Regions from separate parts of the Streptomyces sp. NPDC086766 genome, predicted to be linked through region 1. Evidence: predicted binding sites of a transcription regulator. Region 1 holds the regulator's gene; the other holds the start of a gene.
What was found. The regulator HspR, encoded in region 1, represses chaperone genes until heat shock. The targets are predictions, from matches to a motif close to TTGAGNNNNNNNNNCTCAA.
Positions count from the first base shown of each region.

Region 2: lon (endopeptidase La) is a predicted target of HspR. The motif match lies at 1,675-1,693, and genes of this name have one in related genera.

Region 1 covers NZ_JBIVBI010000005.1:208,230-211,640, forward strand. Annotated here, with positions in the region: gene ACIPM1_RS11620 (PA14 domain-containing protein) at 1-1,565, shown strand, start outside; gene ACIPM1_RS11625 (heat shock protein transcriptional repressor HspR) at 1,629-2,075, opposite strand; gene dnaJ (molecular chaperone DnaJ) at 2,081-3,256, opposite strand; gene grpE (nucleotide exchange factor GrpE) at 3,293-3,411, opposite strand, start outside.
Region 2 covers NZ_JBIVBI010000002.1:524,731-528,141, forward strand. Annotated here, with positions in the region: gene ACIPM1_RS05510 (spermidine synthase) at 1-267, opposite strand, end outside; gene ACIPM1_RS05515 (rhomboid-like protein) at 461-1,447, shown strand; gene lon (endopeptidase La) at 1,716-3,411, shown strand, end outside.

The DNA of each region.
Region 1 (3,411 bases):
GGCAGTTCTACGCGAACACCACCTTCTCCGGCACCCCGAAGAAGACGGACTGCGACAGCGCGATCGACCAGAACTGGGGCACCGGCGCGCCCGCCTCCGGCCTGCCTTCCAACTACTTCGCCGTCCGCTGGACCGTCACCCGCGACTTCGGCTCCGGCGGTCCCTTCGCCCTCGCCGCGTCCGCGCAGGACGGCGTCCGCGTCTACCTGGACGGCGTCCGCAAGATCGATCTGTGGAAGAACGTCTCGTCGACGGTGCGCAAGACCGTCAACGTCACCGTTCCCTCCGGCAAACACACCCTCCGCGTCGACTTCGTCAACTGGACGGGCACGGCCAACGTCGCCTTCACCTACAAGCCGCGCACCTCCGCCGACATCGACAAGGTCGCGCCGCTCACCCCGGCCGGGGCTTCGGCCGCCTACGACCCGGCGACCGGCAAGGCCCGGCTCGGCTGGTCGAAGAACAAGGAGATGGACCTCGGGGGCTACCGCGTCTACCGGCGTCTGAAGGGCACGTCGTTCGGCGGCACCCCGCTCGCCACCACCACCACGACGTCGTACACCGACGCGACCCTGCCGGTGACCGGCCAGACGTACTACTACGAGGTCCGCGCCTACGACAAGGCGGGCAACACCTCGGCCGGCACGGCGGACCAACCGGTGACCACGGCCGACCGCACGCCGCCCGCCGCGCCCACGGGGCCGACCGCCGACTCCGAGACGGACGGGCTGCGGATCGGCTGGAATCCGGTCGCGGACGCCGCCTCCTACCGGGTCTACCGGGCAACCAGCGCGGACGGCGCGTACACCCTGGCCGGCAGCACCGGCGAGACGTCCTACCTGGACACCTCGGCCGTGGAGGGCGCCACCTCCTACTACCGCGTCACCGCCCTCGACGCGGCGGGCAACGAGTCCGCGCCGGCCGCCGTCAGCGCCCGGCGCATCGACCTCACCCCGCCGTCCGCCGTGACCGGGGTGACCATCACGCCGACGGGGTACGGCTTCCACCTGGCCTGGGACGCCAACACCACCCCCGACCTCGCGCGGTACGTCGTCTACGCGGGCGAAATCGTGGGCGACGACGAGGAGCGGGCCTGCTCCGCACACCAGGTGGAGTGGCTGTTCACCGACACCACCTCCTACGACTACGCCACCCTGCCGGACGGCGAGGAACGCTGCATGTTCGTCGACGCCGTCGACGACGACTGGAACTCGCACTACCAGTGGACCCGCGCGCCCGAGGTGGTGACCGCGACCGAGCTCGACACCACGCCCGGCGTGGCCACGCCCGAGGGCTCACCCGTCGAACTGGATGCGACCACCGCCTCGCAGCGCACCTCGCCCGTCACGCTGTCCTGGAACACGGTGGCGGACGCCACCGGCTATCAGGTCTACCGCTGGGACCCGGCCACGGGCGCGTACGAGAAGCTGGCGGCCACCGAGCAGCAGACCTACGTGGACACCACGGCCGGCGCGGACACCACCCGCTACTACTGGGTGACCGCGCGGTACGCGGACGGCACCGAGTCGGCACCCGGCGCCGACTACGCGATCCTGTTCCCGTGACCACACGAAGGGGCCGGGAGGCTGTCGCCTCCCGGCCCCTTCGTCGTGGCCCTCGCGGGCGGGTCAGTCCTTGGCCTTCTTGGGACGCCACACCACCAGCGCGCTGGTCTGCTGGACCTCCTGGTACGGGACCAGGTCCCGGCGGTAGGAGGCGTGCACGGCGGCCTCCCGCTGACGCATGGCGGCCGCGGCTCCGTCCAGGGCCGCCTCCAGCTCGGCCACTCGGGACTGGAGCGCGACGACCCGGTTCTCCAGTTCGATGATCCGCTTGATGCCGGCCAGGTTGATGCCCTCGTCCTGCGACAACTGCTGCACCTGACGGAGCAGTTCGATGTCACGGGCCGAATAGCGGCGGCCCCGCCCTGCGGTGCGGTCGGGCGAGACCAGACCCAGCCGGTCGTACTGACGGAGCGTCTGAGGGTGCAGTCCGGAGAGCTGAGCGGCCACCGAGATGACGTACACCGGTGTCTCTTCCGTCAGTTCGTACGGGTTGCGGCGGCGGCCGTCCATCTCACTCATGCTCCCTTCGCGGCCTCGAACAGCTCCGCCCGCGGGTCCTCGCCCGCGGTCGCCTCGCGATACGCCTCCAGTGCGTCACGAGCCTTCCCCGCCAGGTCCTTCGGGACACTCACCTCGACGGTGACCAGCAGGTCCCCGCGGGTGCCGTCCTTGCGGACCGCGCCCTTGCCCCGGGCCCGCATCGTCCGGCCGTTCGGCGTGCCCGGCGGCAGCTTCAGCGTCACCGGGGGTCCGCCGAGCGTGGGGACCCGCACCTCCCCGCCCAGGGCCGCCTCCGCGAAGGTGACGGGCACCGTGACGGTGAGGTTGTCGTCCTTACGGCCGAAGACCGGGTGGGCGCCCACGTGCACGACCACGTACAGGTCGCCCGAGGGGCCGCCCCGCTCGCCCGGCGCGCCCTTGCCGCGCAGCCGGATGCGCTGGCCGTCGAAGACGCCCGCGGGGATGCGCACCTGCATCGTCCGGGACGACTTGGCACGGCCCGAGCCCTTGCACACCTCGCACGGGTGCTCGGCGATCATGCCGCGGCCCTTGCAGTCCGGGCAGGGGTCGGTGAGCGAGAACCCGCCGCCCGAGCCGCGCGCCACCTGCCCGGTGCCGACACAGGTCGGACACACGCGCGGCGTGCCGTTCTTGTCGCCGGTGCCCGAACAGGCCTTGCACGGCGACTGCGAGGACATGCGCAGCGGAACCGTCGCGCCCTCGATGGCCTCCGTGAAGCTCAGCGTGACCTCGGACTCGATGTCCTGGCCGCGCCGGGGCTGGGTGCGTGTGGCGCCCGCGCCGCCGCGGTTGAACAGGCCCCCGAAGACGTCACCTATGCCGCCGCCGAAGCCGCCGGCGCCCCCGCCCTGGGCGCCGCCTCCGAAGAGGTCGCCCAGGTCGAAGTTGAAGGAGCCGCCGCCCGCGCCCGGCCCCGGGCGGAACCCGCCGCTGCCGAAGAGGGCGCGGGCCTCGTCGTACTCCTTGCGCTTCTTGGGGTCGCCGAGGACGTCGTTCGCCTCGGAGATCTCCTTGAAGCGCTCCTCGGCCTTGGCGTTGCCCTTGTTGGCGTCCGGGTGGAACTCGCGGGCGAGCTTCCGGTACGCCTTCTTGATCTCGGCGTCGGTGGCGTCCTTGGGGACGCCGAGGACCTTGTAGTAGTCCTTCTCGATGAAGTCCTTGGTGCTCATCCCCGACGTCCCTCCTTCCCTGCGTTCGTGTCCACGTCAGCCCTCGTCCGGGCCACCGCTCTCCTTGTCCTCGGCCGGCTCCTCGGCCTTGGCCTGGCCCGACTCCTCGGCCGGCTTGACCGTCTGCGCGCCCGGCTGGGGCTCGGCCACGGCCA
Region 2 (3,411 bases), on a different contig from region 1:
CCTCCCCCAGCGGGGGTCGGCGGCCGCGTGCGCGAGGGAGAAGCCGACACCCAGGCCGCCGATCAGCACGTCCGGTGCCGGGCGTCCGTCCAGGGCGGCGAGCGCGGCGTCCACGAGCAGCCGTTCGGAGCGGCCGTCGGAGGTGTCCATCAGGAAGCAGCCGTTGGCGATGATCTGCAGCAGCGCGCCGTGCCGGCGCAGTACGACCTCGCCGTAGGGGCCCTCGCGACGGTCCAGCACCACGGGCGTGTCGTACGAGGCGGTCATGAGGCCATCCTGCCCCAACGGGCCTTTGCCGCCACCTGAATTACCGGTGCCCGGGGGGTGGTGTCGAAGCAGAGGGGGGCGGACGCGGGAGCTGGGTCAGAAGTTCCTGTGAATCGGCGTTCGGGTGGCGTCGGTCATAGACAGTGGCCGGTGGGGCGCCAAGGGTGGGGCGTGACGGAAGGAGCGCCTCGGCGTGGAACGGACTGCTACGGCTGACGGAGCTGCGTTTTCGGCGTCCTCGGGCGTTCCTCCCGCGCCGGAGGCGGGCGGGCGCGCTCCGCTCGCGCCGGGGGAGGGCGCGGACGCCGGTGTGCGCGCGGGCGCGGCCGTCGACGCGGACCCGGGGCTCGCGGAGGTCGCGCAGCTGCTCGACGGCATGCCGCGGCAGCGGGGCCCGGTGCCGGACGCCGGCGCCGGCGGGGCCGTCGTCACGGCCGCCCCGCCGGAGACCGACGCGGCCGGGGCGACCGTACGCATCCCGTCGGCGGCGCGCCTCGACGCACGGCGCGGACCCGGCGGGTCCGGCGGCGCCGTACGCGCACCGCGCCCCTGGCGTCTGCTGCCCGACCCCACCGGCACCCCCTTCACCTTCGGCTACGCGGTCGTCCTGGCCGTCACCTCGCTCGTCGCCCGCTGTGTCGACCCCGCCCTGATGAACGTCCTGTACCAGGGCTCCAGCACGGATGTCGCGCACCTGGTGCGGACGCCCCTGCTGGTGCTGACGGGCAGCGCGCTGTGGGTCGCGGGCGGGATCGCCTCGCCGTACGCGCTGTGCTTCCTGCTGGTGCTCACCGCGCTGGAGCGCCGGGTGGGGGGCCTGCGCGCGGCGGGCGTCTTCCTGTTCGGGCATGTGCTGGCGACCCTCGCGACCGAGGTCCCGGTCGGGCTCGCGGTGCTCGGGGGCCTGCTGCCCGACAGTTCGCTGCACCGCCTGGACTACGGCATCAGCTTCGGTGTGGCCACCGGTGTCGGGGCGCTGTCCGGCCTGCTCGCTCCCTGGCTGCGATGGCCGCTGCTCCTCGGGTTCCTCGGGATGCAGGTCCCGGACCTGATCGCGTACACCGACCCGATGACGAGCTGGGGGCATCTGCTCTCCGTGAGCCTCGGCACGGCGAGCTGGCCGGTGGTCCGCCGCTGGGCGCGGGCGCGCGTCCAGAGCCCGGCCGCCGCGACGGCCTGACCGGGCGTCAGGGCGTCAGGCGTCAGGACGTCGGGCATCGGGGTGTCAGACGTCAGCACATGACTGCCGGCGTCGGCTCCGGCGCATGAGCCCGGCGCCCCACCCGTTGCGCCTCAACTCCCCCTCCTTTGCGCTCCCGCGTGCCGTGAAAGGCGCGGACGGCGCGGCTTCCCCCTTGATCGCTCAGAGCGAACAGGCGTCGGGGAACAACAACGGGCTCACGAGCATTGAGTCGGCATAGCTCAACTTGACTGCCGAAGGGGAGATCATGGCTGCTGAGTCCACGGCGTTCACACCGCTCACCCTGCCCGTGCTGCCGCTCGACGACGAGGTCGTGCTGCCCGGCATGGTGGTCCCGCTGGACCTGAGCGACGCCGAGGTGCGGGCCGCGGTGGAGGCCGCCCAGGCCGCCGCGAGGTCGGAGCCGGGCAAGCCCAGGGTCCTGCTGGTGCCGCGCATCGAGGGGACGTACGCGAAGACCGGTGTGCTGGGCACGGTCGAGCAGGTCGGCAGGCTGGCCGACGGCGACCCGGGTGCCCTGGTACGCGGCCGCGGGCGGGTGCGGATCGGCGCCGGGACCACCGGCCCCGGCGCGGCGCTGTGGGTCGAGGGGACGGCGGTCGAGGAGACCGTGCCGGACCCTTCCCCGGGTGCTCCGCTCCGTTCGGACGGGGGAGACCCCTACCCGGGCCAGGTCGCGGAACTGGTCAAGGAGTACAAGGCCCTCGCCACGAGCTGGCTGAAGAAGCGCGGCGCCTGGCAGGTCGTCGACCGGGTCCAGGCCATCGACGACGTCTCCGCCCTCGCCGACAACTCCGGCTACTCGCCCTTCCTCACCACCGACCAGAAGCTCGAGCTCCTGGAGACCGCCGACCCGGTGGCCCGGCTGAGGCTCGCCACGCGGCAGCTGCGGGACCACCTCGCCGAGCAGGACGTCGCCGAGACCATCGCCAAGGACGTCCAGCAGGGCGTCGACAAGCAGCAGCGCGAGTTTCTGCTCCGCCGTCAGCTGGAGGCCGTCCGCAAGGAGCTGCGCGAGCTGAACGGCGAGACGGACGGTGAGGAGTCCGACGACTACCGCGCCCGGGTGGAGGCGGCCGACCTGCCCGAGAAGGTCCGCGAGGCGGCCCTGAAGGAGGTCGACAAGCTGGAGCGGGCGTCCGACCAGTCGCCCGAGGGCTCCTGGATCCGCACCTGGCTCGACACGATCCTCGACCTGCCGTGGAACGAGCGGACCGAGGACGCCTACGACATCCGGGGCGCCAAGGCGGTCCTGGACGCGGAGCACGCGGGCCTGGACGACGTCAAGGAGCGGATCACCGAGTACCTCGCGGTGCGCAAGCGGCGCGTGGACCGGGGCCTCGGCGTGGTCGGCGGGCGGCGCGGCGGCGCCGTGCTCGCGCTCGTCGGGCCGCCCGGCGTCGGGAAGACCTCGCTCGGCGAGTCGGTCGCGCACGCCATGGGGCGCCGGTTCGTCCGTGTCGCCCTCGGCGGCGTCCGCGACGAGGCCGAGATCCGCGGCCACCGGCGCACCTACGTCGGCGCGCTGCCCGGCCGGATCGTCCGCGCGATCAAGGAGGCCGGGTCGATGAACCCGGTCGTGCTGCTCGACGAGATCGACAAGGTCGGCTCGGACTTCCGCGGCGACCCGGCCGCGGCCCTGCTGGAGGTCCTGGACCCGGCGCAGAACCACACCTTCCGGGACCATTACCTGGAGGTCGAACTCGACCTGTCCGACGTCGTGTTCCTCGCGACGGCCAACGTCCTGGAGGCCATCCCGGAGGCGCTGGCCGACCGGATGGAGATCGTCCGGCTGGACGGCTACACCGAGGACGAGAAGGTCGTCATCGCGCGCGACCACCTGCTTCCGCGCCAGCTGGAGCGGGCGGGCCTGCACGAGGGCGAGGTGACGATCGAGGAGGGCGCGCTGCGCAGGCTGGCCGGCGAGTACACCCGCGAGGCGG